Linked DNA regions of Occultella kanbiaonis. Each later gene encodes a partner of the first gene's protein in a complex. Links are inferred from orthologs where the notes say so. Each region holds a gene or a part of one and is shown in the gene's direction. Other genes may lie near its edges.

The links.
Region 2: the proteins of rpsG (region 1) and tig are in contact, whole or in part, in a crystal structure (PDB 3GTY), measured with the Thermotoga maritima proteins. The link is inferred for Occultella kanbiaonis from one-to-one orthologs. Residues at the interface, in WP_004081843.1 of Thermotoga maritima: Lys34, Lys52, Lys55, Glu59, Arg62, Gln63, Glu66, Asn67, Lys69, Val71, Arg95, Ala109, Lys110, Lys111, Gly112, Arg113, Pro114, Glu117, Glu121, Ile124, Ala125, Tyr127, Asn128, Asn129, Thr130, Gly131, Lys135, Asp139, Arg142, Met143; in WP_004081061.1 of Thermotoga maritima: Glu122, Val124, Val129, Leu130, Tyr133, Glu188, Gly259, Ile262, Tyr263, Glu266, Ser270, Glu273, Gln274, Glu277, Arg308, Gln311, Ile312, Ser315, Tyr316, Glu325, Arg329, Arg336, Leu363, Phe366, Trp367, Arg373, Leu377, Arg381, Leu384, Glu387.

What each region holds. Positions count from the first base shown.
Region 1 is NZ_CP046175.1:1,226,810-1,242,100, forward strand. The notes cover bases 1-2,807. They hold rpsG (30S ribosomal protein S7), read left to right. Parts: upstream 1-1,072; coding sequence 1,073-1,543; downstream 1,544-2,807. Other genes in these bases: GKS42_RS05360 (MFS transporter), read right to left, coding at 1-175; rpsL (30S ribosomal protein S12), read left to right, coding at 699-1,073; fusA (elongation factor G), read left to right, coding at 1,623-2,807. In the rest of the region: more of fusA, read left to right, coding at 2,808-3,737; tuf (elongation factor Tu), read left to right, coding at 3,861-5,051; GKS42_RS05385 (hypothetical protein), read left to right, coding at 5,211-5,582; rpsJ (30S ribosomal protein S10), read left to right, coding at 6,154-6,462; rplC (50S ribosomal protein L3), read left to right, coding at 6,473-7,138; rplD (50S ribosomal protein L4), read left to right, coding at 7,144-7,836; rplW (50S ribosomal protein L23), read left to right, coding at 7,833-8,135; rplB (50S ribosomal protein L2), read left to right, coding at 8,176-9,012; rpsS (30S ribosomal protein S19), read left to right, coding at 9,031-9,312; rplV (50S ribosomal protein L22), read left to right, coding at 9,365-9,733; rpsC (30S ribosomal protein S3), read left to right, coding at 9,733-10,545; rplP (50S ribosomal protein L16), read left to right, coding at 10,549-10,968; rpmC (50S ribosomal protein L29), read left to right, coding at 10,968-11,210; rpsQ (30S ribosomal protein S17), read left to right, coding at 11,225-11,515; rplN (50S ribosomal protein L14), read left to right, coding at 11,625-11,993; and more genes.
Region 2 is NZ_CP046175.1:1,812,133-1,827,455, forward strand. Bases 6,371-9,209 are described here. They hold tig (trigger factor), read left to right. Parts: upstream 6,371-6,961; coding sequence 6,962-8,458; downstream 8,459-9,209. Other genes in these bases: GKS42_RS08320 (MerR family transcriptional regulator), read left to right, coding at 6,371-6,383; GKS42_RS08325 (hypothetical protein), read left to right, coding at 6,439-6,774; GKS42_RS08335 (ATP-dependent Clp protease proteolytic subunit), read left to right, coding at 8,635-9,209. In the rest of the region: rpsN (30S ribosomal protein S14), read left to right, coding at 303-608; GKS42_RS08270 (type B 50S ribosomal protein L31), read left to right, coding at 653-910; rpmF (50S ribosomal protein L32), read left to right, coding at 1,019-1,189; GKS42_RS08290 (GNAT family N-acetyltransferase), read right to left, coding at 1,741-2,340; GKS42_RS08295 (carboxymuconolactone decarboxylase family protein), read right to left, coding at 2,337-2,927; GKS42_RS08300 (ArsR/SmtB family transcription factor), read left to right, coding at 3,041-3,406; GKS42_RS08305 (SRPBCC domain-containing protein), read left to right, coding at 3,403-3,945; GKS42_RS08310 (NAD(P)H-dependent flavin oxidoreductase), read right to left, coding at 3,964-5,043; GKS42_RS08315 (VOC family protein), read left to right, coding at 5,164-5,544; more of GKS42_RS08320, read left to right, coding at 5,517-6,370; more of GKS42_RS08335, read left to right, coding at 9,210-9,252; GKS42_RS08340 (ATP-dependent Clp protease proteolytic subunit), read left to right, coding at 9,329-9,961; ATP-dependent Clp protease ATP-binding subunit ClpX, read left to right, coding at 10,141-11,424; GKS42_RS08350 (ABC transporter substrate-binding protein), read left to right, coding at 11,846-13,375; GKS42_RS08355 (ABC transporter permease), read left to right, coding at 13,372-14,421; GKS42_RS08360 (ABC transporter permease), read left to right, coding at 14,418-15,287; GKS42_RS08365 (ABC transporter ATP-binding protein), read left to right, coding at 15,277-15,323. UniProt on the Bacillus subtilis protein: Involved in protein export. Acts as a chaperone by maintaining the newly synthesized protein in an open conformation. Functions as a peptidyl-prolyl cis-trans isomerase.

The sequences.
Region 1 (15,291 bases):
TCGACGTCCCGAACATCCCGACCGCGTATCGGACCGGGCGGGTGGTGCGCCCGGTCGTACCGGCGCCGGGAGCGGACCGGCCCGGCTCGACGCCGCCGGGAGCGGACCGGCCAGGCTCGATGCCGTCGGCGGTGGCGGGCCCGACGGCAGCGTCCTGATCGCCCTGTGTCGTCATCGTCGACTCTCCTGTTCTCCGCCCACGGATGCGGCTCACCACCCGCATCGAGCGTAGTGCGCGTCCGGATCGTGGACTTCTCGATTGCGGGTCCCACCATGACGACCCGATCGGCGCTACCGTTGGGTGGGAACTTCACCGGCACGGTCCAGCCCGGCACAGGGAGTGTTTCGCACCACACCGTGCCGATCGGCTTTGACGCTTCCGTCGCGCGGAGAGTACTCTGGTCGGCAGTGCCCGCTCTGTCGGGCTCTCGCGTGCGCGCTGTGACCTGGACGTCGCCCCGAAACGGGCTCGGACGAGGATGAGCGTGCGGTGGGTCACCCCCGTCCGGCACGCACACCGACCACCACAACACCCGTGATGGGCCTGTGATGGGCGAAGTGTGCGTGAAGAACCGGGGGACGACACGCCCGAGCGCGGGGGTCACGTCGGGGTGGAATACGCCGGGCACCAGCAGTGTTCCGGTCCTGATCGCACCCCGATCACCATGAGCAGTCAGACTTTTCGAGACGGAGATGTAGTGCCCACGATTCAGCAGCTGGTCCGCAAGGGTCGCAGCGCCAAGGTCGGCAAGTCCAAGACGCCTGCCCTCAAGGGCAGCCCTCAGCGTCGCGGCGTGTGCACCCGCGTGTACACGACGACCCCCAAGAAGCCGAACTCGGCCCTGCGCAAGGTGGCCCGGGTGAAGCTGTCCAGCCAGATCGAGGTCACGGCGTACATCCCCGGCGTCGGTCACAACCTGCAGGAGCACTCCATCGTGCTCGTGCGCGGTGGCCGTGTGAAGGACCTCCCGGGTGTCCGTTACAAGATCGTGCGTGGCGCCCTCGACACCCAGGGTGTCCGCGGCCGTCAGCAGGCTCGCAGCCGTTACGGCGCGAAGAAGGAGAAGAAGTAATGCCTCGTAAGGGTCCGGCCCCGAAGCGGCCGCTCGCGATCGATCCCGTCTACGGTTCGCCGACAGTCACGCAGCTCGTGAACCGGGTGCTCATGGACGGCAAGAAGTCCACCGCTGAGCGGATCGTCTATGGCGCCCTCGAGGGTGTCCGCGAGAAGACTCAGTCCGACCCGGCCGTCGTGCTGAAGCGCGCGCTGGAGAACGTCCGCCCGACCCTCGAGGTCCGGTCCCGCCGCGTCGGTGGCGCGACCTACCAGGTCCCGATCGAGGTCCGCGCCTCGCGTCAGACCACGCTGGCCCTGCGCTGGCTCGTGGACTACGCCCGCGCCCGCCGCGAGAAGACCATGACCGAGCGCCTCATGAACGAGATCCTCGACGCCTCGAACGGCCTCGGTGCCGCGGTGAAGCGACGCGAGGACACCCACAAGATGGCCGAGTCGAACAAGGCCTTCGCGCACTACCGCTGGTAGTCGCCCCGGTCATGGCGCCGCCTCACCCCGGCGCCATGACCCACCTGATCACGCTCGTATCGACCAGAAGAGAGCAACTGTGGCACTCGACGTGCTGACCGACCTCACCAAGGTCCGCAACATCGGCATCATGGCCCACATCGACGCCGGCAAGACCACCACGACGGAACGCATCCTGTTCTACACGGGGGTCAACCACAAGCTCGGCGAGACGCACGATGGCGCGTCGACCACCGACTGGATGGAGCAGGAGAAGGAACGCGGCATCACCATCACCTCCGCCGCGGTGACCTCCTTCTGGGACGGCAACCAGATCAACATCATCGACACCCCGGGTCACGTCGACTTCACGGTCGAGGTGGAGCGTTCGCTGCGCGTCCTCGACGGTGCCGTTGCCGTGTTCGACGGCAAGGAGGGTGTCGAGCCGCAGTCCGAGACGGTGTGGCGCCAGGCCGACAAGTACGACGTGCCGCGCATCTGCTTCGTCAACAAGATGGACAAGCTCGGTGCCGACTTCTACTACACGGTCGAGACCATCGTGAAGCGCCTCGGCGCGAAGCCGCTGGTCATGCAGCTGCCGATCGGCTCCGAGAGCGAGTTCGTCGGCGTCGTCGACCTGGTCACCATGAAGGCCTTCGTGTGGCCCGGTGACTCCAAGGGCGACGTGACGATGGGTGCTGCGTACGAGACCCAGGAGATCCCCGCCGACCTGCTCGAGCGAGCCGAGCAGTACCGCGCCCAGCTGGTCGAGGACGTCGCCGAGGCGTCCGACGAACTCATGGAGAAGTTCCTGGAGGGCGAGGAGATCAGCATCCCCGAGCTCAAGGCCGGCATCCGCAAGATGACGATCAACTCCGAGGCCTACCCGGTGTTCTGTGGCTCCGCCTTCAAGAACCGTGGTGTGCAGCCGATGCTCGACGCGGTCATCGACTACCTGCCGTCCCCGATCGACGTGCCGCCGATGATCGGCCACGACCCGAAGGACGAGACGGTCGAGCTGACCCGCGCGCCGTCGGAGTCCGAGCCGTTCTCCGCGCTCGCGTTCAAGATCGCGTCGCACCCCTTCTTCGGGACCCTGACCTTCATCCGCGTGTACTCCGGTCTCGCCCACCCCGGCGACCAGGTCATGAACACGACCAAGGGTCGCAAGGAGCGCATCGGGAAGCTCTTCCAGATGCACGCCAACAAGGAGAACCCGGTCGACGAGGCCCACGCGGGCCACATCTACGCCGCGATCGGGCTCAAGGACACCACCACCGGTGACACCCTGGCCGCCCTTGACGCGCCGATCGTGCTCGAGTCGATGTCCTTCCCGGACCCGGTCATCTTCGTGGCGATCGAGCCGAAGACGAAGGGTGACCAGGAGAAGTTGTCCACGGCCATCCAGAAGCTCTCGGCCGAGGACCCGACGTTCACCGTCTCCCTCAACGAGGACACCGGCCAGACCGAGATCGGCGGCATGGGCGAGCTCCACCTGGACATCCTGGTGGACCGCATGCGTCGCGAGTTCCGCGTCGAGGCGAACGTCGGCAAGCCGCAGGTCGCCTACCGCGAGACGATCCGCCGCAAGGTGGACAAGCTCGACTACACCCACAAGAAGCAGACCGGTGGCTCGGGCCAGTTCGCCAAGGTCCAGATGTCCTTCGAGCCGCTCCAGAGCGAGGCCGGCGAACTCTACGAGTTCGACAACAAGGTCACCGGGGGCCGCATCCCGCGGGAGTACATCCCCAGCGTCGACGCCGGTGTGCAGGACGCCCTGCAGGTCGGCGTGCTCGCCGGCTACCCGCTCGTGGGCATCAAGGCGACCCTGTTGGACGGCGCGTACCACGACGTCGACTCCTCGGAGATGGCCTTCAAGATCGCCGGCTCGATGGCACTGAAGGAAGGCGTCAGGCGCGCCGACCCGGTGCTCCTGGAGCCGGTCATGGACGTCGAGGTGCGCACGCCCGAGGAGTACATGGGCGACGTCATCGGCGACCTGAACTCCCGCCGCGGCCAGATCCAGTCGATGGAGGACGCGAGCGGCGTTAAGGTGGTTCGCGCCTTGGTGCCGTTGTCGGAGATGTTCGGCTACATCGGCGACCTGCGGTCCAAGACCCAGGGTCGTGCGGTGTACTCGATGCAGTTCAGCAACTACGCCGAAGTGCCTCGGAATGTCTCCGAGGAGATCATCAAGAAGACCCGGGGCGAGTAGTCCCACAGGTCGACCCTGTTTCACCATCACCAAACCGACCCGTAGGATCGCTCAGCCTCAGTGGGGCGACAGCCAGTCACCCCAGATGCTGCGTACAACTACCCAAGTTCCAGGAGGAACCAAGTGGCGAAGGCCAAGTTCGAGCGGACCAAGCCGCACGTCAACATCGGCACGATCGGTCACGTCGACCACGGCAAGACGACGCTGACCGCTGCCATCTCCAAGGTGCTCGCTGACAAGTACCCCGATCTCAACACATTCGCCTCGTTCGAAGAGATCGACAACGCTCCCGAGGAGCGTCAGCGCGGTATCACGATCAATGTCTCCCACCAGGAGTACCAGACGGAGAAGCGCCACTACGCGCACGTTGACGCCCCCGGTCACGCTGACTACATCAAGAACATGATCACCGGTGCCGCGCAGATGGACGGCGCGATCCTCGTGGTCGCGGCGACCGACGGTCCGATGGCCCAGACCCGCGAGCACGTGCTGCTCGCCCGCCAGGTGGGCGTGCCCTACCTGCTCGTCGCGCTCAACAAGTCCGACATGGTCGACGACGAGGAGATCCTCGAACTCGTCGAGCTGGAGGTCCGCGAGCTGCTGTCGAGCCAGGAGTTCGACGGCGACAACGTGCCTGTCGTGCGGGTCTCCGCGCTGAAGGCCCTCGAGGGCGACCCGGTCTGGGTCAAGTCCATCGAGGAGCTCATGGACGCCGTGGACGAGAACGTCCCGGACCCGGTCCGCGACATCGAGAAGCCCTTCCTCATGCCGATCGAGGACGTCTTCACCATCACCGGGCGCGGCACCGTCGTCACCGGTCGTGTGGAGCGTGGCCAGCTCAAGGTCAACGAGGAGGTGGAGATCGTCGGTATCCGTGCGCCGCAGAAGACGATCGTCACCGGCATCGAGATGTTCCGGAAGCTGCTCGACACCGCTGACGCGGGCGAGAACGTCGGTCTGCTGCTCCGCGGCACCAAGCGCGAGGACGTCGAGCGCGGCCAGGTCGTCGCCAAGCCGGGTTCGATCACCCCGCACACCGACTTCGAGGCTCAGGTCTACATCCTGGCCAAGGACGAGGGCGGCCGTCACAACCCGTTCTACGCGAACTACCGTCCGCAGTTCTACTTCCGTACCACGGACGTCACCGGCGTCATCACGCTGCCCGAGGGCACCGAGATGGTCATGCCCGGTGACAACACCGAGATGACGGTCGCGCTGATCCAGCCGATCGCCATGGAAGAGGGCCTCGGCTTCGCCATCCGCGAGGGTGGCCGGACCGTCGGCTCCGGTCGCGTGGTCAAGATCATCAAGTGATCCTCCGCTGGGCGTGAGCCCAGCACCGACGAAGGGCCCGCCGGTCACCGGTGGGCCCTTCGTCATGCCGCCGTCGTGGCCGCGGCCGCCACGGGGAGAAGCAGAGGTGCCCATCCCCGGCCCCGCCACGGAGCGGTCCATGCCAGTACGCTGGCCCGCATGGGATGGTTCACACAGGGGAATGACGTCAAGGGACCGACGCCGGCAGAGGCGGAGTCGCTATGGGACGCCGAGGCGCCCGAGGCGGGCCTCGGCTCGGCGACGCTGAAGCTCATGGACGCGTTCCAGGTCCCCGGCAGCGGCACCGTGTTCACCGGCCAGGTGGTCAGTGGCACGTTCCGGGTGGGGCAGCAGGTCATCATCACCGGTAGGGCCGGCTTCGCGCGGGGCACCATCGGCGAGATCTCGGTGGGGCAGGAGCGCCCCGAGTCTGCCGGGGTCGACAAGTACATCAGTTTCAATGTCGCGAACCTGAGCCTTCGGGTCGAGATCCTCGGCCTGGACGAGAACGCGACGGTCACCGGACTCTGAGCCGGCGGGCTCGACCCGGCCGCTGCCCTCGCGCGCAGGCGGGTGCGGGACGGCTGACCCGACGCAACCACACCGCGCACCGTGTGAGGGCACCACGAGGCGCCGTGACGGTGCCGTGCGCACCGCGGGACCGCCGCACGCCGTGGGCGCGCCCACCAGCGGCGCCGCAGGCACGCTGGTAGCGTGTCGGGAACGACCCGAGAGGCGACCGGCACTGCCAGCGGTGACCTCCGCCGTCGGGCCCTGTGGCGTAGCCCACCGGGGCCCGACTTGGGATCTGCCCCTGACCTGTGGCAGACTGTTCAGGTTGCCTCGTGCGAGGGGTGCAGGACACGCGTGTGCGTAGGTCGGTGAAGCCGGCCCGTCGCAGACACGGCGAGTTCGGCTCTCGACCGGGCATCCGACCCAGATCGATTCGATTGACTGGCCCACGGGGCAGGCGGACGGATCACACAAGTCATCTTCCGACCCACACCAACCGGTGTACGGCGGTGGGGTGCGTCGCCAAGCGCGACACGCCCGAGCGCGGGGGTCGGTCAGTTGGTACTAAGAGAGAGAGTCAGACGACGCCATGGCGGGACAAAAGATCCGCATCCGGCTCAAGTCCTACGACCACGAGGTCATCGACAGTTCGGCGCGCAAGATCGTCGACACGGTGACTCGCGCTGGTGCGACGGTCGTGGGCCCGGTGCCGCTGCCAACCGAGAAGAACGTGTTCTGCGTCATCCGTTCTCCGCACAAGTACAAGGACAGCCGCGAGCACTTCGAGATGCGCACGCACAAGCGGCTGATCGACATCGTGGACCCGACGCCGAAGGCCGTGGACTCGCTCATGCGACTCGACCTGCCGGCTGACGTCAACATCGAGATCAAGCTCTGAGGACTCAGTCATGACTTCAACTCCCCAGCAGTCCGAGCGCGCCGTCAAGGCCATCCTCGGCACGAAGCTCGGCATGACCCAGGTGTGGGACGACGCCGGTCGTCAGATCCCGGTCACCGTCGTGCAGGTGGGCACCAACGTCGTGACCCAGATCCGCACGGTGGACAAGGACGGCTATTCGGCCGTTCAGCTCGGCTTCGGCCAGATCGACCCGCGCAAGGTCACGCAGCCCCTGCGGGCACGTGCCGACCAGGCGGGCATCACCCCGCGTCGGCACGCGGCCGAGTTCCGCACCTCCGACGCCGAGTCCTACGAGGTCGGCCAGGAGCTGACCGCGCAGACCTTCGAGTCCGGTACCCGTGTCGACGTGATCGGCACCACCAAGGGCAAGGGCTTCGCCGGTGTGATGAAGCGTCACGGCTTCCACGGCGTCGGCGCCTCCCACGGTGCGCACCGTAACCACCGCAAGCCCGGCTCGATCGGTGGGGCCTCCACCCCGTCGCGCGTGTTCAAGGGCGTGCGGATGGCCGGCCGGATGGGCCACGACCGCCAGACCACCCAGAACCTGACCATCCACGCCGTGGACGCCGAGAAGGGACTGCTGCTCATCACGGGCGCCGTCCCCGGCCCCAAGGGCGGGCTCGTCGTGGTTCGCACCGCCGTGAAGGGGGCGTGAGCGTCATGACCGACGCAACCGTGATCGACGTCATCGACGCCAAGGGCAAGAAGTCCGGCTCGGTGGATCTCCCCTCGGAGATCTTCGACGTCCAGACGAACGTGCCGCTGATCCACCAGGTCGTCGTCGCGCAGCTCGCCGCGGCCCGCCAGGGCACGCACAAGGTCAAGACCCGCGGCGAGGTCCGCGGTGGTGGCCGCAAGCCGTACAAGCAGAAGGGCACCGGCCGCGCCCGTCAGGGTTCGACCCGCGCCCCCCAGTTCGCCGGTGGTGGCGTCGTGCACGGGCCGGTCCCGCGCGACTACAGCCAGCGCACCCCCAAGAAGATGAAGGCCGCCGCCCTGCGTGGCGCGCTCTCCGACCGGGCCCGCGCGCAGCGTGTGCACGTGGTGAGCTCCTTCGTCACCGACGGGACGCCGTCGACCGCCACCGCGGTCGCCGTGCTCGCAGGTGTCGCCTCCTCGCGCCACGTCCTCGTGGTGCTCGAGCGCCAGGACGAGCTGAGCTGGAAGAGCCTGCGCAACGTGCCCACGGTGCACCTGATCTACCCGGACCAGCTGAACACCTACGACGTGCTGGTGAGCGACGACGTGGTCTTCACGTCGGGCGCCTACGACGCCTTCGTGGCCGGCCCCGCACAGGGCCGTGGCGCGACCGCCGTCGCCAGCTCGACCGAGGTCGAGGAGGAGCAGAAGTGAGCGCAGCACTCAAGGACCCGCGCGACGTCGTGATCTCCCCGGTCGTCTCCGAGAAGAGCTACAACCTTCTCGACGAGGGCAAGTACACCTTCCTGGTGGACCCGCGCTCGAACAAGACCGAGATCAAGATCGCCATCGAGCAGATCTTCAACGTCAAGGTCGAGTCCGTGAACACGATCAACCGCAAGGGCAAGACGCGCCGGACGCGTTTCGGGACGGGCAAGCGCAAGGACACCAAGCGCGCCATCGTCACGTTGCGTGAAGGCAGCATCGACATCTTCGGCGGAGCGGTCGGCTGACGCCGGCGGTCGCACCAGAACAGATTGAGGATCTAATCCCATGGGAATCCGTAAGTACAAGCCGACGACGCCGGGCCGCCGCGGTTCGTCCGTTGCCGACTTCGTCGAGATCACCCGCACGACGCCGGAGAAGTCGTTGGTCCGTCCGCTCACCAAGAGCGGTGGCCGCAACTCCTCGGGCCGGATCACGGCACGGCACATCGGTGGTGGACACAAGCGCGCCTACCGCGTGATCGACTTCCGTCGTCACGACAAGGACGGCGTGCCGGCGAAGGTCGCGCACATCGAGTACGACCCGAACCGGACCGCGCGCATCGCGCTGCTGCACTACGCCGATGGGGAGAAGCGCTACATCCTCGCCCCGGTCAAGCTGAAGCAGGGTGACCGCATCGAGAACGGCGCGGGCGCCGATATCAAGCCAGGTAACAACCTGCCGCTGCGCAACATCCCCGTCGGTACCGTCATCCACGCGGTCGAGCTCAAGCCGGGCGGTGGCGCGAAGATCGCTCGTTCCGCCGGTTCGTCGGTCCAGCTCGTCGCGAAGGACGGCCCGTACGCACAGCTGCGGATGCCCTCCGGCGAGATCCGCAACGTCGACCTGCGCTGCCGCGCCTCCATCGGTGAGGTCGGCAACGCCGAGCAGTCCAACATCAACTGGGGCAAGGCCGGCCGGATGCGGTGGAAGGGCAAGCGCCCGACCGTCCGTGGTGTCGCCATGAACCCGGTCGACCACCCCCACGGTGGTGGTGAAGGTAAGACCTCCGGTGGACGTCACCCGGTCAGCCCCTGGGGCCAGACCGAGGGCCGTACCCGCCGTCCGAACAAGCCGAGCGACAAGCTCATCGTGCGCCGTCGCCGTACCGGCAAGAAGCGCTGATAGGGAGACGACGACGAGATGCCTCGCAGTCTGAAGAAGGGTCCCTTCGTGGACGGCCACCTGCAGAAGAAGGTGGACGTACAGAACGAGAAGGGCACGAAGAACGTCATCAAGACCTGGTCACGTCGGTCGGTCATCACCCCCGACTTCCTGGGTCACACCTTTGCGGTACACGACGGTCGCAAGCACGTCCCGGTGTTCGTCACCGAGTCGATGGTCGGCCACAAGCTGGGGGAGTTCGCCCCGACGCGCACGTTCCGTGGGCATGAGAAGGACGACCGCAAGGCGCGTCGTCGCTGATCTCGTGACACGCGAACTCACCAAGCACACTCTTTGAGAAGGCAGGACATCGATGGAAGCCAAGGCGCAGGCGCGGTTCGTGCGCGTCACGCCCCAGAAGGCCCGGCGCGTCGTGGACATCATCCGCGGCAAGCAGGCCGATGAGGCCGTGGCCGTGCTCCGATATGCCCCCCAGGCGGCGGCGGAGACCGTACGCAAGGTAGTGGAGAGCGCGGTCGCCAACGCCCGCGTGAAGGCCGAGCTCGCCTCGGTCGCATTCAACGAGGGCGACCTGGTCATCGCAGAGGCGTTCGTGGATGAAGGTCCCACGCTGAAGCGGTTCCGGCCGCGTGCCCAGGGACGGGCCAACCAGATCCTCAAGCGCACGAGCCACATCACCGTGATCGTGGCTGAGCGACAGACCAAGGGAGGGGCTCGCTGATGGGCCAGAAGGTCAACCCCACAGGGTTCCGGCTCGGCATCACCACCGACCACCGGTCCCGCTGGTTCGCTGACTCCACCAAGGAGGGGCAGCGTTACCGCGACTACGTCCGCGAGGACGTCGAGATCCGCAAGCTGATGGCCACCGGCCTCGAGCGCGCCGGCATCTCCAAGGTCGAGATCGAGCGCACCCGCGACCGGGTCCGCGTCGACCTGCACACCGCTCGCCCGGGCATCGTCATCGGGCGTCGCGGCGCGGAGGCCGACCGCCTGCGCGGTGAGCTGGAGAAGCTCACGGGCAAGCAGGTGCAGCTGAACATCCTCGAGGTGAAGAACCCCGAGATCGACGCTCAGCTCGTCGCCCAGGGCATTGCCGAGCAGCTCGCCTCCCGCGTCTCCTTCCGTCGTGCGATGCGCAAGGGCATGCAGTCCGCGCAGCGCGCCGGTGCCAAGGGCATCCGGGTGCAGTGCTCGGGCCGCCTCGGTGGCGCCGAGATGAGCCGTAGCGAGTTCTACCGTGAGGGTCGGGTGCCGTTGCACACCCTCCGGGCGTACGTGGACTACGGCTTCTTCGAGGCGCGCACCACCTTCGGTCGCATCGGCGTGAAGGTGTGGATCTACAAGGGCGACATGACCGAGAAGCAGTTCGCTGCCGACCAGGTCAACTCCGGCCCCCGCGCCCCCCGTGGTCGTGGCGACCGTGGGGACCGTCCGCGTGGCCGTCGCACCGACGCACCTTCGACGCCAGCCGCCGAAGCCCCCGCATCCACCCCCGCCGCGGCTCCGGCCGGCGGCACCGAGACGGAGGCCTGAGCCATGCTCATCCCCCGGCGCACCAAGCACCGTAAGCAGCACCACCCCACCCGGCGTGGCGCGGCCAAGGGCGGCACGAACGTCACCTTCGGTGACTTCGGCATCCAGGCCGTCGAGCCCGCCTACGTGACGAACCGCCAGATCGAGGCTGCTCGTATCGCCATGACCCGCCACATCAAGCGTGGCGGCAAGGTGTGGATCAACATCTTCCCCGACCGTCCTATCACCAAGAAGCCGGCCGAGACCCGCATGGGTTCCGGTAAGGGTTCGCCCGAGTGGTGGGTCGCCAATGTCAAGCCCGGCCGAGTTCTGTTCGAGCTCGCCGGTGTGAACGAGGAGCTTGCTCGCGAGGCCCTGCGCCGCGCGCAGCACAAGCTCCCGATGAAGACGCGTTTCGTGCGTCGCGAGGGTGGTGACGCGTGATGGCTATCGGATCCAAGGAACTGGCGCCGTCCGAGCTCGACGGCATGGACAGCGAGCGCCTGGTCGCCGAACTGAAGAAGGCCAAGCAGGAGCTGTTCAACCTGCGCTTCTCCTCGGCCACCGGTCAGCTCGAGGACCACGGTCGGCTGAAGACGGTGCGTCGCGACATCGCACGCATCTACACGATCCTGCGCGAGCGTGAGCTCGGCATTCGTACCGAGCCCACCGCCGACGCGAAGTGAACGAGGCAACGACAATGAGCACTCCCACCACCCCCGAGACCGGGGCCGAGACGGCACGCGCCGATCGCAAGGTTCGCCGCGGCTACGTGGTCAGCGACAAGATGGACAAGACCGTCGTGGTCGAGGTCGAGGACCGGGTCAAGCACCCGCTCTACGGCAAGGTCATGCGTCGCACCAACAAGGTCAAGGCCCACGACGAGGCGAACGAGGTCGGCATCGGTGACCTCGTGCTGATCATGGAGACTCGTCCGCTGTCCGCCAGCAAGCGGTGGCGGGTCGTCGAGATCCTCGAGAAGGCCAAGTAGGACTGCCGCAGCCCGGGTGCACGCACCCGGGCGCGGCAACTGACAACCCATCCGTTCGGCAAGGCTCGCCCGAGTGCGAGAACCGGCACGACAACAGGAGTAGATCCACATGATCCAGCAGGAGTCGCGACTCAAGGTCGCCGACAACACGGGTGCCAAGGAGATCCTTTGCATCCGCGTTCTCGGCGGTTCCGGTCGTCGCTACGCCGGCATCGGCGATGTCATCGTCGCCAGCGTCAAGGACGCGATCCCCGGCGGCAATGTGAAGAAGGGCGACGTCGTCAAGGCGGTCGTGGTTCGTACGGTGAAGGAGCGCCGGCGTCCGGATGGCTCCTACATCCGTTTCGACGAGAACGCAGCGGTGATCCTCAAGGCTGACGGCGAGCCGCGTGGCACGCGCATCTTCGGCCCGGTGGGTCGCGAGCTGCGCGATAAGAAGTTCATGCGCATCGTCTCGCTCGCACCGGAGGTGCTGTAACCATGGCAAAGGTCAAGAAGGGCGACCTGGTGGTCGTCATCGCAGGCCGCGACAAGGGCCAGCAGGGCCGTGTCCTCGAGGTCCTGGTCGACTCCGACCGGGTGATCGTCGAAGGTGTGCAGCGCGTTCAGCGCCACACGAAGGTCGCGCAGTCCCAGCGGGGCTCGCGCACCGGCGGCATCGAGACCATCGAGGCCCCGATCCACATCAGCAACGTGATGGTCGTGGACCCGGAGACCAAGAAGGGCTCAAGGGTCGGCTACCGCACGGAAGAGGTCGAACGTGACGGCCGCACCCGCACGCAGCGGGTCCGCGTCGCCAAGCGTTCCGGTAAGGACATCTCATGAGCACCGTCACCGAATCGGGCACGGACAGCACCGTCGTGCTGCCGCGGCTCAAGCAGAAGTACCGCGAGGAGATCGTCGCGGGCCTGCGCGAGGAGTTCTCCCACGGGAACGTCAACCAGGTGGCCGGTCTGACCAAGATCGTCGTCAACATGGGTGTGGGGGACGCCGCTCGTGACTCCAAGGTCATCGAGGGCGCCATCCGCGACCTGACCGCGATCACAGGGCAGAAGCCGCAGACCACGCGAGCGCGCAAGTCGATCGCCCAGTTCAAGCTGCGCGAGGGCCAGCCGATCGGCGCACACGTCACGATCCGTGGCGACCGCATGTGGGAGTTCCTGGACCGCCTGCTCACGTTCGCGCTGCCCCGGATCCGCGACTTCCGCGGCCTGTCCCCGAAGCAGTTCGACGGGAACGGCAACTACACCTTCGGCCTCACGGAGCAGTCCATGTTCCATGAGATCGACGTCGACAAGATCGACCGGGTGCGCGGCATGGACATCACGGTCGTGACGACCGCAACCACGGACGAAGAGGGTCGCTCGCTGCTGCGTCGGCTCGGCTTCCCGTTCCAGGAGGCCTGAGTCGGATGGCGAAGACCGCCCTGATCCAGAAGGCGAACCGCAAGCCGAAGTTCGGCGTGCGGGCCTACACCCGGTGCAACCGTTGCGGTCGTCCGCACTCGGTGTACCGCAAGTTCGGCCTGTGCCGAGTGTGCCTGCGGGAGATGGCCCTTGCCGGCCAGCTCCCCGGCGTGACCAAGAGCAGCTGGTAAAACGACTACGTCGCAGGTCCCGATGAGGAAACCGCGACGAGGAAGGGCAACAGCCCAATGACAATGACAGACCCGATCGCCGACATGTTGACGCGTCTGCGCAACGCGAACTCGGCGTATCACGAGTCGGTTTCGATGCCGTACTCCAAGCTCAAGTCCCACATCGCGGAGATCCTCCAGGCGGAGGGTTACATCACCGGTTGGTCCGTCGAGGACGCCGAGGTGGGCCAGACCCTGAACCTCTCGCTCAAGTTCGGCCCGAACCGGGAGCGCTCGCTCGCCGGTGTGCGCCGTGTCTCGAAGCCGGGTCTCCGGGTGTACGCGAAGTCGACCAACCTGCCCAAGGTGCTCGGCGGCCTGGGCGTGGCCATTCTGTCCACGTCCTCCGGCTTGCTCACCGACCGTCAGGCGGCCAAGAAGGGCGTGGGTGGGGAAGTCCTCGCCTACGTCTGGTGACCAGGGAATCAGGAGGAGAACCCCATGTCTCGAATCGGTAAGGTTCCGGTCACCGTTCCGAGCGGCGTCGATGTCAACATCGACGGCGCCGAGGTCACGGTCAAGGGGCCCAAGGGCACCCTTGCGCACGTCATTCCCGCGCCCATCACCGTCGCTCGCGACGATGACGGCGCCATCGTGGTCAGCCGTCCCAATGACGAGCGCGAGTCGCGTTCGTTGCACGGCCTGACCCGCACGCTGCTCGCCAACCTGGTGCAGGGCGTCACGCAGGGCTACGAGAAGAAGCTCGAGATCGTCGGTACCGGGTACCGCGTGGTCGCGAAGGGCTCGACCCTCGAGTTCGCGCTCGGCTTCTCCCACCCCGTCTCCGTGACGGCCCCGGAGGGCATCACCTTCGCCGTCGAGTCCCCGACCAAGTTCTCGGTCGCGGGTATCGACAAGCAGCAGGTCGGCGAGGTCGCCGCGAACATTCGGAAGATCCGCAAGCCCGAGCCCTACAAGGGCAAGGGTGTGCGGTACGCGGGCGAGCAGGTCCGCCGCAAGGTCGGAAAGGCTGGTAAGTAGCCATGGCTCTGTCCATCAAGGGAACGGGTAAGCGCGTCGCCCGGTCGCGGCGTCACCTCCGGGTGCGCAAGCGCGTCACCGGCACGGCCGAGCGGCCCCGCCTGGTGGTGAACCGCTCCGCGCGCCACATGGTGGCGCAGCTGGTCGACGACACCACCGGCACCACGCTGGTCTCCGCCTCGACGCTCGAGGCCGACCTGCGCAGTGCGGACGGCGCGAAGACCGACAAGGCTCGCAAGGTCGGCGAACTGGTCGCCGAGCGGGCGAAGGCCAAGGGCGTGGACGCGGTCGTGTTCGACCGCGGTGGCAACAAGTACCACGGACGGGTCGCTGCGGTCGCCGAAGGCGCCCGCGAGGGGGGACTGTCCCTGTGACCACGCCCCAGCATTCCGACAAGCAAAGGATCGCATGATGGCTGCTCCACAGCGCAGCAGGACCGGCACGACCGCCGGCACCGCCGGTGGCGGCACCGGTGAGCGTTCGAACGAGCGCTCCAACGACCGTCGCGACCGTCGCGGCGGGGACAACCGCCGTGGGAACGACGCCGACAAGAACGCCTACGTCGAGCGCGTCGTGACCATCAACCGCGTCTCGAAGGTCGTCAAGGGTGGACGTCGGTTCAGCTTCACCGCCCTGGTGGTCGTCGGCGACGGTGAAGGCACGGTCGGCGTCGGCTACGGCAAGGCCAAGGAGGTGCCCGCGGCGATCGCCAAGGGTGTCGAGGAGGCCAAGAAGAACTTCTTCAAGGTTCCGATGATCCAGCGCACCATCCCGCACCAGGTGCAGGGTGAGGCAGCGGCCGGCGTGGTCTTCCTGCGCCCAGCCTCGCCGGGTACCGGTGTCATCGCCGGCGGTCCGGTTCGCGCCGTCCTCGACTGCGCCGGGATCCACGACATCCTGAGCAAGTCCCTCGGTTCCGAGAACGCGATCAACATCGTGCACGCCACGGTCGCCGCGTTGCAGGGACTCGAGCAGCCGGAGGCGGTCGCCGCCCGGCGTGGGCTGCCGCTCGAGCATGTCGCCCCCGCGGCCCTGCTGCGGGCGCAGGCCGCCGGACGTAGCGACGCGGCCGAGGCCGCGACCTCCGGGGCGGTGGCGTCATGACGCAGCTCAAGGTCACCCAGAAGAAGTCCGGGATCGGCGGCAAGCAGAACCAGCG
Region 2 (15,323 bases), 590 kb from region 1 along the record:
CCCCGCGCGCCCGGGCGGGTGGCAACAGGGTGCGAGGTGTCCCGCGAGCGGAATCTTGGGTATCATCTCTGAGGCGCATCGTGACCTCGAAGGTCCCGTGTGCCCACGGGTGGCACGCCCGCGACCGGGATTCCGGCGCAGACGTTGACAGCCAGGTTAGTGGGGAAGCGCCCTTCACCGGGATGGCGACCTCGCCCTCACCGACATGAGCGCCGGGGTGACCCGGGGGTCGGGCGTGTGGGGGAGCAGGAGCAAGGTGCCACTAGAGCGCACACCGTAATCGCAAGGAGCAGAGGACACGCATGGCGAAGAAGTCCAAGATCGCCCGCGACGCGCAGCGTCGCGTGATCGTGGCACGGTACGCCGAGCGCCGCGCCGAGCTGAAGAAGACGTCGGTCAACCCGAACGTCGCCGAGGCCGAGCGGGACGCGGCCCTGGCCGCTCTGCACGCCCTGCCCCGGAACGCGAGCCCCACGCGTGTGCGCAACCGGGACGCAGCGGACGGACGCCCCCGCGGCTACCTCCGCAAGTTCGGACTCTCGCGGGTCAAGCTCCGTGACATGGCACTGCGCGGCGAGTTGCCGGGCGTGACGAAGTCCAGCTGGTAATCACCGCACAACCCCCCATGCAGCGAACTAGGTAGGAAGCAGACATGAAGAACGACATCCACCCGGATTACCACCCGATCGTGTTCCGGGACATCTCGGCGAACTTCTCGATCCTGACGAAGTCGACCCTGACGTCGGACGCCACGGTCGAGTGGGAGGACGGCAACACCTACCCGGTGGTCGACGTCGACATCTCCGCGGCCTCGCACCCGTTCTACACGGGCAAGCAGAAGATCATGGACACCGCCGGCCGCGTCGAGAAGTTCCGTCGCCGCTACGCCAAGTCCGGCGACCAGGCCTGATTTCTCCGGCGGGGCCCACACCGGGTCACCGACGGTCTGTGCATCACGCATCGGCGTGAGGCAGTTTCACGACGATGCTCCATCGAGGACGGAAGGGGAGGTAGAGCCATGGCAGTTCCGAAGCGGAAGATGTCGCGCAGCAACACGCGTGCGCGTCGCTCACAGTGGAAGATGACGGCGGCGGACCTCGTACCTGTCCGCGCCGGCGGGCGCGAGGTCAAGGTGCCGCGGCGCCTGGCTCGCGCCGTCGAGCGTGGCCTGGTCGACGCCGACGACTGATCCACCAGCGCAGCCTGGCGATGGCCGCTCCCTCCTCGTGAGGGGGCGGCCATCGTCGTCTCTGCCCGACGGCGGAGCCCGCCCTGCGTGATCGGGCGACGGCCCCGTAGGGCGCGAGCACGCACGAACGCCCGGGCCGCGAGGCGGCCCGGGCGTCCGGGGTCTGGAGCGGGTGACCGGGATCGAACCGGCACCATCTGCTTGGAAGGCAGAGGCTCTACCATTGAGCTACACCCGCAATGACTCGCCCATAAGGATACTGGGTCAACGGGAGTGCTCGGTCATCGCTAGACTCAGACCAGCAGCGGGGTGTGGCGCAGCTTGGTAGCGCATTGCGTTTGGGACGCAAGGGTCGCAGGTTCAAATCCTGTCACCCCGACAAAGAAGAAGGCCAGACGGCGCCAGCCGTTCTGGCCTTCTTCTCTGTCGCGGTGACACGATGCTGGGAGGAGGAACGCCCGGCGAGGAACGAGCCGGTCGTGACGCCGGTTCCTGTCACCCCGACCGGCGACCCCCATCTCCTAACCCGCGGCCCCCCAGGTACCGGCCCGCTACGTCAGGTCCCGGCGCATCAGCCATCGCGTCAAGCCACCCGACGTCGAGGTGGTCCGGGCGACGCGCTCGAACCCGGCGGCCTCGAACAGCCCCGTCGTGCCGACGTAGGCGAACGCCGAACTGATCCGCCCGCCCTCCGGGTCGATCGGGTACGCCTCGAGCGCCGGAGCTGCCCGGGTCGTGGCGTAGGCGACGGCGCCATCGAGCAGCTCGGCGGCCAGCCCCTGGCGTCGGAACGGTGGCCGGATCACGAAACAGATGACGCTCCAGACGGGAACGTCATCCACGGTCGGAATCGTGCGGGAATGGGTGAGGCGGTGATGGCTCGCCCGCGGGCTCACCGAGCACCAGCCCGCGGGCTCACCGTCGACGTAGGCCACGACCCCGGGCGGCGTGCCCTCCTCGGCGTACCGGCGCAGCCGGGCGGCCCGGTCAGGTCCGCGCAGGCCCTGGTTCTCCCGGTTCGGCAGCCGGTAACTCAAACACCAGCACACCGGGGCGTCCGGGTTCTTCGGCGCGAGGATCGCGACGACATCGTCGAAGCGCTGAGCCGTTGCCGGGCGCACCTCGATCGCGCCCGGGTCTGCGCCGTTCATGCGTTGCCGATCGGCCGACCGACCACCATGCCCTCGAGCACCTCCGGGTCGAACGCCGCCGCCGTCTGCGGGTCGAGCCGGGCGCCGAGGCCGTCGAGGACGGTCGTGAAGAACAGGCGCGCGGCGACGGCGTGCACGACGTCCGCGATCTCGGCGTCGGTGAACCCGACATCCCGGAGGGCGTCGACGTCCGCGGCAGCGACGGTGGAGGCGTCCTGGGCGACCTTCGTCGCGAACGCGTAGACGGCGGCGTCCTGAGCGGAGAGGGTCTGCCCGTCCGGCGCCAGGCCGAGCTGCTCGAGGGTGTCGCCGTCGCCGCACACGTCCCGCAGGAATTTGCTGTGCGCCACCGTGCAGTATGTCGAGCGCCGGGCGCGCGCCGCCGCGATGGTCACCAGCTCGAACCGGCGCCGATCCATGCCGCCGCGGATCGTCAGGTTGAGGTTCGCCCACGCGCTCGCCACGTCCGGCCGGGTCGAGAAGCAGCCGGCGTAGTCGGGCAGGAAGCCCCAGCTGCTCCGCTGGGAGTGGTACCACTCGGCGAGCGCACCCTCGGCCGCGCTCTCGGCCGTCGTGTCGATGAACATGGCCAATCGTCCCGCCGCACATCCGTGCAGACAAGTAGGGACGAGGGCGACCGGCCCCGAACATTGCTGGACAGGTATATAACCAGTCGGATATGTTATCCGGGATGATATCGATGTGGTCGGCGGTGGGTGACCCGAACAGGCGAGCGATGCTCGGGCTGCTGCGGGTGAGGCCGCGCACCGTGACCGAGCTCGTGGACGAGCTCGGACTCAGTCAGCCGGGCGTCTCCAAGCACCTGCGGGTGCTGAAGGAGGCCGGGCTGGTCTCGGCGCGGCCGGAGGGCGCTCGCCGCCACTACCGACTGGAGCCGGAGCCGCTGCGCGAGCTCGAGGACTGGCTCGGCCCGTTCCGCGCGTTCTGGAACGCGAGCCTCGACGCCCTTGAGGACCACCTCGACGCCCGGGCGCAGGAGCCCGAGCCGGCTCCGGCCGCACCGGCACCCACGACCGAGACCAACCGACGCAAGGACCTCCGATGACAACCGAACGTGGAACCTACGAGCAGATCGACGGGCAGCACGCCCTGCGGTTCGTGCGCGACCTCGCCCACCCGATCGAGCAGGTCTGGGACGCCGTGACCACACCCGAGGGACTGGCGGCGTGGTTCCCGTGCCGGATCGAGGGCGACCTGCTCAGCGTCGGCGCCGCCCTGCGTTTCGTCTTCGACGACGACCACCCCGAGGTCGAGGGCACCGCCGGTGGCACCGTGCTGCAGGTGGAGCCGCCGACGACGCTCCGGTTCAGCTGGGAGGCCGAGGAGCTCTGCCTGCTGCTCGAGCCACACGGGCAGACAGGCTGTCGCCTGACCTTCATCGACCTGATGCCCGAGGACTACACGCCTGGCGCTGCGCGGACCGCCGCGGGTTGGCACGTCTGCCTGGACGAGCTCACCGAGCACCTCCGCACGGGTGCGGGCACGGCGCCCGGCCCCGAGCCGACGCCGCAGTGGCGCGCCCGGTACGAGGAGTACGTGGCAGACGGTGTGCCCCACGGTGCACCGGTCCCCGGCGCGGACTGAGCCGCCGCCGAGCACCGGTCACAGCCGAGCCATGGCCTCCCGCGCCAGGGTCCGGGTGAGCTCGGCGGCTCCCAGACCCGCGTACCTGGCGCTGAGCGCCCCCGCCTGCCCCGACCACAGCGACATGAAGTCGACGGAGCCGGCCGGCTCCGTCGCCGACCGCAGCGGCGCGAGCGCCCCGCCGGCCCGCGGGAACGGCGGCGTCGCCTCGCTCATCGGCCCGAGCTCGCGCATGGCCCGGTTCACGATGCCGCGCGCGGGACGACCGGTGAACACGTTCGTGAGCGCCGTCGCGTCGTCCGAGTTCTGCTCCAGCAGGGCGTTCCGATGCCCGACGGCGATGCGCGCCTCGGGCGTGTAGAGGTAGGCCGTGCCGATCTGCACCGCGGCGGCGCCGAGTGCGAGGGCGGCCACGATGGCGCGCGGGTCGCCGATGCCGCCGGCCGCGATCACCGGCACGTCGACGGCGTCGACCACCTGTGGCACGAGCGCGAACGTGCCGACCTGAGTGCTCACGTCCGTGGACAGGAACATGCCACGGTGCCCGCCCGCCTCCGCGCCCTGCGCGATGATCACGTCGGCGCCGCGGTCGGCGAGCCAGCGCGCCTCGGCCACGGTGGTGGCGCACCCGAGCACCTTCGCGCCGGTGGCCCGGACGCGCTCCAGGAGCGCCGCCTCGGGCAGCCCGAAATGAAAACTGACCGCCTCGGGACGGAACTCCTCGATGATCTCGCACGCCGCGCCGTCGAACGGGTTCCGGTCCGACGCCACCGGCGTGACGGACGGGTCGAGACCGGCCTCGACGTAGTACGGTGCCAGCCGGGCTCGCCAGGCGAGGTCCGCGACCGGGTCCGGCTCGGGCGTGGTGTGGCAGAAGAAGTTGAGGTTGATGGCCGCGTCGGTGCGCGAGCGGATCTCGGTCAGCTCGGCGCGGACGCGGTCCGGCGGCAGCAGCGCGCACGGCAGCGATCCGAGGCCCCCGGCCTGAGCGACCGCGACCGTGAGGTCGGCCAGGACCGGCCCGGCCATGGGGGCCAGCACGATCGGTGCGGAGATGCCGAACAGGTCCAGGATCCGGGTGTCCGGCCACGACGTCATGACAGCGATGGTAGTCACGCCGGCGGGCGTCGCCGGGGGCTTGCGCCTCACGTGACGTGAGGGCCTACCGTCATCACACCAGCGAGGTCGACCGCCCCGCATCGGACGAAGGAGACCGAGATGACCCGCCTGATCCCGTACCTGACCGTGCATGACGGCGCCGCCGCTGTCGCCTTCTACGCCGCCGCGTTCGGGGCGCGGGAAACGGGGGAACGCTACGACGACGACGGGAAGATCGGTCACGTCACCCTCGCCATCGACGGCGACGTGTTCTACCTCTCCGACGAGTACCACGACTACGGCGCGTACGCCCCCGCGACCCTGGGGCACAGCACGGCGGCGATCGTGCTCGGCGTCGACGATGTCGATGCTGCCTACGCCACCGCGGTGGCGGCCGGAGCGACCGTGGACCGTGAGCCGAGCGACTCCGGCGACGAGCGCCGCGGCTGGCTGGTGGACCCGTTCGGGCACCGGTGGGCGCTGTACACCCCGAAGGGCTGACCGTGGCCGGGGGAGGCCCGCCGGACGGCTGGCGGGTGGGTGAGCTCGCCGAACTCTCCGGGCTCACCATCCGCACGCTGCACCACTACGACGACGTCGGTCTGCTGCGCCCGGAGCGCACGAGCGCAGGGCACCGCGTCTACCGTCGCGAGCACGTCGAACGGCTCTACCGGATCAGCGTGCTGCGCCGGTTCGGCACCCATCTCGACGAGATCGGCCGTGCCCTGGACGACCCGGCCTGGACCCTCGACGACGCCTTGCGCGGGCACCTCGCCGCCCTCGAGGATCAGGTGCTGCGGACCGAGCGAATGCTGCACCGTCTCTCCGGCGTGCGCGCGGCCCAGGCGCCGGCGGCCGGTGCCATGGCGCACACCAGCGACGGCGGGCCAGATGTCGACGTCTGCCGCCGGCTGCTCGCGGTGCTCGAGGACACCGCCGTGGCCCGGACCGAACCCCTGCGCCGGATCGCCGTCCTCGTCTACGAGGACCTCGAGCGGGCCCACGAGCACCTCGTCCGGGTGTTCGGGCTCGAACCCGGACCGGTGCACCGGGATGCGCACGGCGCCGTCGTCCAGGCGGAGGTCCGCACCGTCGACGGGCTCGTCATGCTGCACCCCGTCGCGCCCGGGTGGCGGCTCGCGTCACCCGCCGCCCTCGGGGCCGCCACGGGCATGCTCGTGGTCACCGTCAAGGACGTCGACGCCCACCACGCCGGCGTCGTCGCCCGCGGTGGCACGATCACGTTCGCGCCCACCGACCAGCCCTACGGCGTCCGTGAGTACGGTGCGCTCGGACCCGAGGGCGAACCGTGGTCCTTCTGGACACCGCTCGGCCCCTGAGGGCGATCTCGGCGTCCTTGTGCGCTCCCGCCGGAGGCTGCCAGAATCCACCCCCATGAGCTCGGACGGCCCGCTGACGCTGTGTTGCCTGCTCTGGGCGACGCCCGGGAACGAGGCGGACCTGTCCGCCTACGAGGACACGGTGATCGCGCTGCTCGTCGACCACGGCGCGCAGATCGTCCAACGGGCCGTCGCCGGCGGCGCGGACGGCAACCCGCACGAGGTGCAGGTCTACCGCTTCGCCGACCAGGCCGACCTGGACGGCTACCTCACGGACCCGCGCCGCACGGCCCTGGCCGCCGAGCGCGACCGGGTGGTCGCGCGGACCGAGTTGTTCCCGGTCACCCTGCGCGAGGGAGAGCAGGTCAGGGACCCCGCGGGGGCAACCTGACAGGGGTCCTGGGTCCCGCGTCTCGCCGCGTACCGGTCTCCCACCGGCGGGGTAGACTAGGGGCCGCTGTTCGCTTCGCCGTGCCCTCACGTGTCTGCGGACGCCAATGACGAACGAAGAGGCGGCGACGCCGCCGAGTGCGTTCGCGCGACTTGCCCGACAGACACCCATGAGTGGAGAACACGTAGTGAAGAGCGCCGTCGAGAACCTCGAGCCGACCCGGGTCAAGCTGACCGTTGAGGTCACGCCGGAGGAACTCAAGCCGAGCATGGACCACGCCTACTCCCACATCGCCGAGCAGGTGAACATCCCCGGCTTCCGCAAGGGCAAGGTGCCGCCGCGCATCATCGACCAGCGGGTCGGCCGCGGCGCCGTCGTCGAGCACGCCGTCAACGACGCGCTCCCGGGCCTGTACCGCCAGGCCGTGACCGAGGCCGAGGTGCGCCCGCTGGGCCAGCCGAGCATCGAGGTGACCTCCGTGCCGGGCGTCGCCACCGAGGGTGCTGACGAGGACGCACTCGTCTTCACCGCCGAGGTGGACATCCGCCCCGAGATCGCCCTGCCGGAGCTCGACGGCGTGACGCTCACCGTCGAGGACGCCGAGGTGTCCGATGAGGACGTCGAGGAGCGCCTGACCACGCTGCGCCAGCGCTTCGCGACCCTGGTCTCGGTGGACCGCGCCGCCAAGACCGGTGACTTCGCCACGATCGACCTGCGGGCCACCATCGGCGAGGAGGAGATCGACTCGGTCTCCGGCGTCTCCTACGAGATCGGCTCCGGCAACATGCTCGAGGGCCTCGACGAGGCACTGACCGGCCTGACGGCGGGGGAGACCACGACGTTCAAGGCGCCGCTGGCCGGCGGCGAGCGCTCCGGCGAGGAGGCCGAGGTCACGGTGACCCCGACCGCCGTCAAGGAGCAGGAACTGCCCGACGTGGACGACGACTTCGCCCAGACCGCGTCCGAGTTCGACACCGTGGCAGAGCTGCGCGAGAACCTGCGCGAGCAGGTCGCCGACGCCAAGTCGAACAACCGCGCCGTGCAGGCCCGCGACCAGCTGCTCGAGCACCTGCTCGCGAACACGGACTTCCCGCTGCCGAGCGGCGTGATCGAGGAGGAGATCCACCGTCACCTCGAGAACGAGGGCCGGCTCGAGGACGACACCCACCGCGAGGAGGTGCGCGTCGAGGCCACGGACACGCTCCGCCGTCAGCTCCTGCTCGACACCCTCGCCGAGAAGGTCGACGTCAAGGTCGGTCAGAACGAGCTCATCGAGTTCCTGCTCCGGACCGCCCAGCAGTACGGGATGGACCCGAACGAGTTCATCCAGCAGGCCGACACCAACGGCCAGATCCCGACCTTCGTGGCCGAGCTGTCCCGGAACAAGTCGCTCGCGGTCGCACTGCGCCAGGTGAAGATCGTCGACGGCGCCGGTGCGGAGGTCGACCTGACCGACTACATCGGCTCCGACGAGGAGGACGCCGTCCAGGCCGCCGTCGCCGCTGCGCAGGCCGCTGCCGACGGGGCCGTCGAGGCCGGTGGCATCGAGACCGTCGAGGTGGATGTCGAGGACCTCGAGTCCGCCGACAGCGCCGAGTCCGCCGACAGTGCCGACTCGGCCGACTCCGCGGACAGTGCCGACTCGGCCGAGGACGCCGACGACGCCGACGACGCGAAGGCCTGAGCCTCACCTCACCCGCGCAGGAGGTCCCGCACCCACCCGGGTGCGGGACCTCCGCCGTCCCCGGCAGGCCCGGGCGTGCGCCAACAGCGAAACCAGCGATGTGCGGGCAGATACCGACGGCACTCGGCGTTAGTGTCATGCGCAGGGACAACAACCGACGATCAGGAGCACGAACCGTGAGCGAGATTCCCAAGGCCGCACAGTCGGACCAGCCGGGACTGGGTCTGGGCGACCACATCTTCAACCGACTCCTCAAGGAGCGGATCATCTGGCTCGGATCCGAGGTCCGCGACGACAACGCGAACCAGATCTGCGCGCAGATGCTGCTGCTCGCGGCGGAGGACCCCGAGAAGGACATCTGGCTCTACATCAACTCCCCGGGTGGTTCGGTCACCGCGGGCATGGCGATCTACGACACCATGCAGTACGTGCAGCCGGACGTCGCCACCGTGGCGATGGGTATGGCCGCGTCGATGGGGCAGTTCCTCCTCGCCTCGGGCACCAAGGGCAAGCGCTACGCGACCCCGCACGCCCGCGTCATGATGCACCAGCCCTCCGGCGGCATCGGCGGCACGGCGACGGACATCAAGATCAACGCCGAGCTGATCCTCCACATGAAGAAGGTCATGGCCGAGCTGACCGCCGAGCAGACCGGCAAGACCGTCGAGGAGATCGACCGCGACGCCGACCGCGACCGCTGGTTCACCGCGGCCCAGGCCCTCGAGTACGGCTTCATCGACCACGTCGTCACCGATGCCGCGTCCGTCACCGGTGGTGGCGGGACCACCGACTGACGCCCGCCGATCATCGATTCGTAGGAGAACACTTGTGAACCTTTCCCAGCAGGCGGCGAACTTCGGCGGGCGGGCCATGCCCGCGCCCACGTCGCGCTATGTGCTCCCGCAGTTCGAGGAGCGGACCGCGTACGGTTTCAAGCGGCAGGACCCGTACACGAAGCTGTTCGAGGACCGCATCATCTTCCTCGGCGTGCAGGTCGACGACGCGTCGGCGGACGACATCATGGCCCAGCTCCTCGTCCTGGAGAGCCAGGACCCGGACGGCCTGATCACCTTGTACATCAACTCACCGGGTGGTTCGTTCACCGCGATGACGGCGATCTACGACACGATGCAGTACATCAAGCCGCAGATCCAGACGGTCTGCCTCGGGCAGGCCGCGTCCGCGGCCGCCGTGCTTCTCGCCGCCGGTTCGCCCGGCAAGCGGCTCGCACTGCCGAACGCCCGCGTGCTGATCCACCAGCCCTCCCTCGAGGGTGGTGGCTACGCGCAGGCCTCGGACATCGAGATCCACGCCGCCGAGGTGCTCCGCATGCGCGAGTGGCTCGAGGACACCCTTGCCCTGCACTCGGGCAAGCCGGTGGAGGACGTCCGCAGCGACATCGAGCGGGACAAGATCCTCTCCGCCGCAGGCGCACTCGAGTACGGCCTGGTGGACCAGGTGCTGGAGAGCCGCAAGGCCCCGCAGCTGCCGGCCGGCAAGTGACCCGGAGCGCATGACCCGAACGGCCCGACGCGTGACGACACGCGGCGGGCCGTTCGCGCAACAAAAGACGTGGCGCACGTAGTGTGAAATGGTTGTTGTCGAGGATCGATGACGCACAATGGAACGACGGCGGATCGCCGGGCGACCAGGTTGACCAGCAGATCGGAGAGGTGAGGCGCATGGCTCGGATAGGGGAGGGCGCCGACCTGTTGAAGTGCTCGTTCTGCGGAAAGAGCCAGAAGCAGGTCATCAAGCTGATCGCTGGCCCAGGCGTCTACATCTGCGACGAGTGCATCGACCTCTGCAACGAGATCATCGAGGAGGAGCTCGCCGAGGCGAACGAGCTCGGCCTGGTGGACCTGCCGAAGCCGAGGGACATCTTCGAGTTCCTCGAGCAGTACATCATCGGCCAGGAGGGCGCCAAGAAGTCGCTCGCCGTGGCCGTCTACAACCACTACAAGCGGGTCCAGGCCGGCCCGTCCGCGGCCTCCACCACCGGCGACGACGCCGACGTGGAACTCGCCAAGTCCAACATCCTGCTCATCGGCCCGACGGGCTGCGGGAAGACCTACCTCGCCCAGACCCTCGCCAAGATGCTGAATGTGCCGTTCGCGATCGCCGACGCGACCGCGCTGACGGAGGCCGGCTACGTGGGCGAGGACGTCGAGAACATCCTGCTCAAGCTGATCCAGGCCGCCGACTTCGACGTGAAGAAGGCCGAGACCGGGATCATCTACATCGACGAGATCGACAAGATCGCCCGCAAGAGCGAGAACCCGTCGATCACCCGGGACGTCTCCGGTGAGGGCGTGCAACAGGCCCTGCTGAAGATCCTCGAGGGGACGCAGGCCTCGGTGCCGCCGCAGGGTGGGCGCAAGCACCCGCACCAGGAGTTCATCACGATCGACACCACGAACGTGCTGTTCATCGTGGCCGGAGCGTTCGCGGGTCTCGACGAGATCATCTCCGCGCGGTCCGGTCGCCGCGGCATCGGCTTCGGGGCACCGCTGCACAGCGCCGACGACGTCGACGTGATCGACGACGTCATGCCCGAGGACCTGCTGAAGTTCGGCCTGATCCCCGAGTTCATCGGCCGGGTGCCGGTGATCAGCACCGTTTCCCCGCTCGACAGCCCCGCCCTGGCACAGATCCTCACCGAGCCGCGGAACGCGCTGATCAAGCAGTACCAGCGGATGTTCGAGATGGACGGCGTGGAGCTCGAGTTCACCCCGGACGCGATCGAGGCGGTCGCGGACCAGGCGATCCTGCGCGGCACCGGCGCGCGTGGCCTGCGGGCCATCATGGAGGAGGTGCTCCAGTCGGTGATGTTCGACGTGCCCAGCCGCGAGGACATCGCCCGTGTCGTGATCACCCGTGAGGTCGTCCTGGAGAACGTGAACCCGACCCTGGTGCCCCGCGAGGCCCCCCGGTCCAAGCGGACCCCGCGCGAGAAGAGCGCCTGAGCGCACCCGACGATGACGCCGCAGTAGCGGCCGAGCACCACCCGATCCCGGCGGGACCGCCAGGATCGGGTGGTGCTCTCGTTCCACGCCCGGAACCGATAAGCATCCGCTATCGGTGGGTCGGCGGATCGTTGTTGGACGCCGGCGCCGTGCCCCTGCGAGCATCGACGTCATGACTCGGAGCACCCTGAACCGGCCCGCCGCCACGCGGCGTGGGTCCCGGGCTGCCCGGATGCGGTGTCGGGAGTGTCCCAGCGGGCGCGCCCGAATGTCCTGCTGTCGGCCCTGACGCCGACCCCGCCGGGCACGTGCCCGCCCTGCGGCCACTCGGGCACCGTCCCGACGCCGCCGCCGGTTGAACCCCGGCCCTCCGCCCACCGTGCCCCCGCACACCTCCCTCCGCACCACACAGGACGCCCCCATGACTTCACGCCGACGCCCCGTCCGCGCGCTCATCCCTCTGCTCCTGCTCGCCCTCCTGGCGGCCTGCTCCGGCGGCGCCGGCGGGAACAGCTCCTCCGACGGCACCCCGGACCCGGACGGCACGCTCATCTGGGGCTGGCACCTGCCGACCTCCTGGGACCCGGTCGCCTCGACCGCCGGCCAGGACGTGCACGCCCTCGCGCTCGCCTACGACGCGCTCGTCCAGCAGGAGAACAACGGCGACGCGCGACCCGGGCTCGCGGAGTCCTGGTCCTACAACGACACCGGTGACCAGATCACCTTCACCCTCCGGCCCGACCTGACGTTCAGCGACGGCACCCCGGTGGATGCCGAGGCGGTCAGGGCGAACATCGAGCGCGGGCAGACCCAGTCGAACTCCACGATCGCCGCGCAGCTCGCCGTGATCACGGGAGTCACCGTGGTCGACGAGCTGAACGTCACCTTCCAGCTGGACCAGCCCGACTACCAGATCCCGCTGCTGATGGCCGGCAAGACCGGCATGCTCGTGAGCCCGACGGCGTTCGCCGCCGACGTCGACGGCCTCGCGATCGCCCCGGTCGGCTCGGGCCCGTTCGTCCTCACCGAGTACGTGCCCGACTCGCGCGCCGTCTTCGAGCGCAACGCCGAATACTGGAATGCGGAGAACATCCTGCTCGGTGGGGTGGAGCTCAAGCCGCCGCCCGACCCGACGGTCGCCGTCGCGGGGCTCACCTCCGGCCAGTTCGACATCGCCGTGGTGCCGCCCGCGCAGGTGGCGGCCGCCGAGGCGGCGCAACTGACCGTCGAGGAGCAGCGCGTGTTCACCGTGCGAACCCTGGACGTGAACAACACGGTCGCCCCCTACGACAACCCGCTGGTGCTGCAGGCGCTGAGCCACGCGATCGACCGCCAGGCCCTCGTGGACGTCGCCTACTTCGGCCACGGGGAGCCCAACTGGCAGCCGTTCCCGGAGGGCTACCTCGCCTACGACGAGTCGCTGGACGACCTGTACGCCTACGACCCCGACACGGCCGCCGACCTGCTGACCGAGGCCGGGCACCCGGACGGCATCGACCTGACGCTGACCATCGGAAGCGCCGCCGACCAGGCGCTCGCCGAGCAGATCCAGGCGCAGGTCGCCGAGGCCGGCATCACGATCACCATCGAGGTGGCCACGCCCGGCGTGAGCAACTACATCTCCCGCCAGTACCCGCTGTACCTGGACAGCTTCTCCGGGCGGGAGTCCCCGCTGCAGGCCCTCGAGGTGCTGTTCGGCCCGGAGGGACTGATGAACCTCGGCCGCAACAGCCCGCCCGAGCTCGACGCCGCGATCGACGCGGCCCGCCAGGTCCCGCTGGACGACCCCGCCTACGCCGAGACGCTGCAGACGGCCGTGCACACGGCCGTGACCACGATGCCGAACACGTTCCTGTTCACCTGGCCGCGGCTGTACGTCCACGGTGACAACGTGCACGACTGGCAGCACCAGATCGGCACGGTGCGATTCGAGGGCGTGTGGGTCGAATGACGGCGGTCGCGACCCCCTCGGTGCAGGCCCAGGACGAGGAGGTGCTCGCCCCGCTCGACGAGGTCGCCGACCTCGCCCCGCACTCGCCGGCGCGCGGTGTCCTGATCGCGCTCGGCAGGGGCCTGGCCATCGCGGTCCCGGTGCTGTTCCTGACCACCCTGATCACGTTCGCGCTCGGCGCGTTCAGCGACCAGGACCCGGCGGCGGCGGTGCTCGGCGAGGTCGCCACCCCGGCCGACGTGGAGCGGATGCGCCACGAGTTCGGGCTCGACCGGCCGTTCTACGAGCAGTACGGCAGCTGGGTCTGGAACGCGCTGCACGGCGATCTCGGCTCCTCGTGGTTCACGAACATCCCGGTCGCCGACTCGATCGTCGAGCGACTCCCGGTCAGCCTGTCCGTCGCCGGGCTCGCCCTGGCGATCGCACTGGTCCTCGGCGCCAGCGGCGGCATCGTCGCAGCGCTGAACCGGGGCCGGTTCGTCGACCGGGCGATCACCGCCGTCTCCGCGGCAATCACCACGGTGCCGGCGTTCGTCGCCGGCATCGGCCTCATCATCGTGTTCGCGGTGCTCATCCCGGTGTTCCCGACCGGCGGCTATGTGCCGATCTCCGCCGGCATCGGCCTCTGGGCATCGTTCCTGGTGCTGCCGGCGTTCGCGCTCGGACTCGACGCCTCCGCGGACCTGGCCCGGCAGCTGCGCACCGGTCTGGTCGGCTCGCTCGACGAGAACTACGTGCTCGGCGCCCAGGTGCGCGGCCTGCCGTGGCGGCGGGTGGTGCTCGTGCACGCCCTGCGCAACGGTGCGGCCCCGGCGATCGCGGTCGTCGGCCTGCACATCCCACGGCTGGTCGGGGGCGCCGTCATCACCGAGGCCGTGTTCCAGATGCCCGGCATCGGGCAGCTGACCCGGGACGCGGCCCTACGTGGGGACGTGCCGGTGATCCAGGGTGCGCTCCTGGTGGCCGTGCTGCTCGTGCTGGTCTCCTCGCTCGTGGTGAACGTGGTGCTGGCCCGGCTGCTGCCCGCGTCGGGACGTGCGGCATGATCCGCCGGGCACTGCGGGCACGAACCGCCCAGGTGGCCGTGGCCTTCCTCGGCCTCGTCCTCGTGCTCGTCGTCACCGGTGACCTGTTCGCACCGCAGGACCCGCTGGCCCAGAACACCAGCGCCATCCTGCAGGGTTCCAGTGCCGCGCACTGGCTCGGCACCGACTACCTCGGCCGGGACGTGCTCTCCCGGCTGATCGCCGGGACCCGGGTCTCCGTGTTCGCCGCGCTGACCGCCGTCGTGATCGGCGCCCTGCTCGGGATCGTGCCGGGCATGCTCAGTGCGTTCAGCGGCAAGGTGGCGACCTGGACGAGCCTGCGGGTCGCCGACGCGTTCATGGCCCTGCCGTTCATCATCTTCGCGATCGCCGTCGCCGGCCTGTTCGGCAACGGACTGTTCCAGGCGATGGTGGCCGTCGGGGTGCTGATCGCCCCGGTCTACTTCCGGATCATCCGGGCCGCGGCCCTCAGCCACGCCGGCGCGCAGTACGTCGAGGCGGCGACCTTGCTCGGCGCGCCCTGGTGGCACGTGCTGGCCGTGCACATCTGGCCCAAGGTGCTGCCCGCCGTCGTGGTCACCACGGCGAACCTCGCCGCGGGCGGCCTGCTCGTGGTCTCGTCGCTGACGTTCCTCGGCATCGGGATCCAGCCCCCGGAGCCCACCTGGGGTGGCATGCTCGCCAGCGACCTCGGCTACCTCACCCAGCGTCCGTTCGGCCCGGTGGCCCCGGCACTGGCGATCATGGGCACCGTCGCTGCCCTGAACCTGCTCGCCGACGCGATCCGCGACGCCAGCGGTGACGCCGGCCGCGCGGCAGAGGCCCTGCGCAACCCACTCAAGCGGGAGGTGGCCGATGTCCGCTGACGCCGGCACCGGTTCGACCGTCCCCGCGACGGCGAA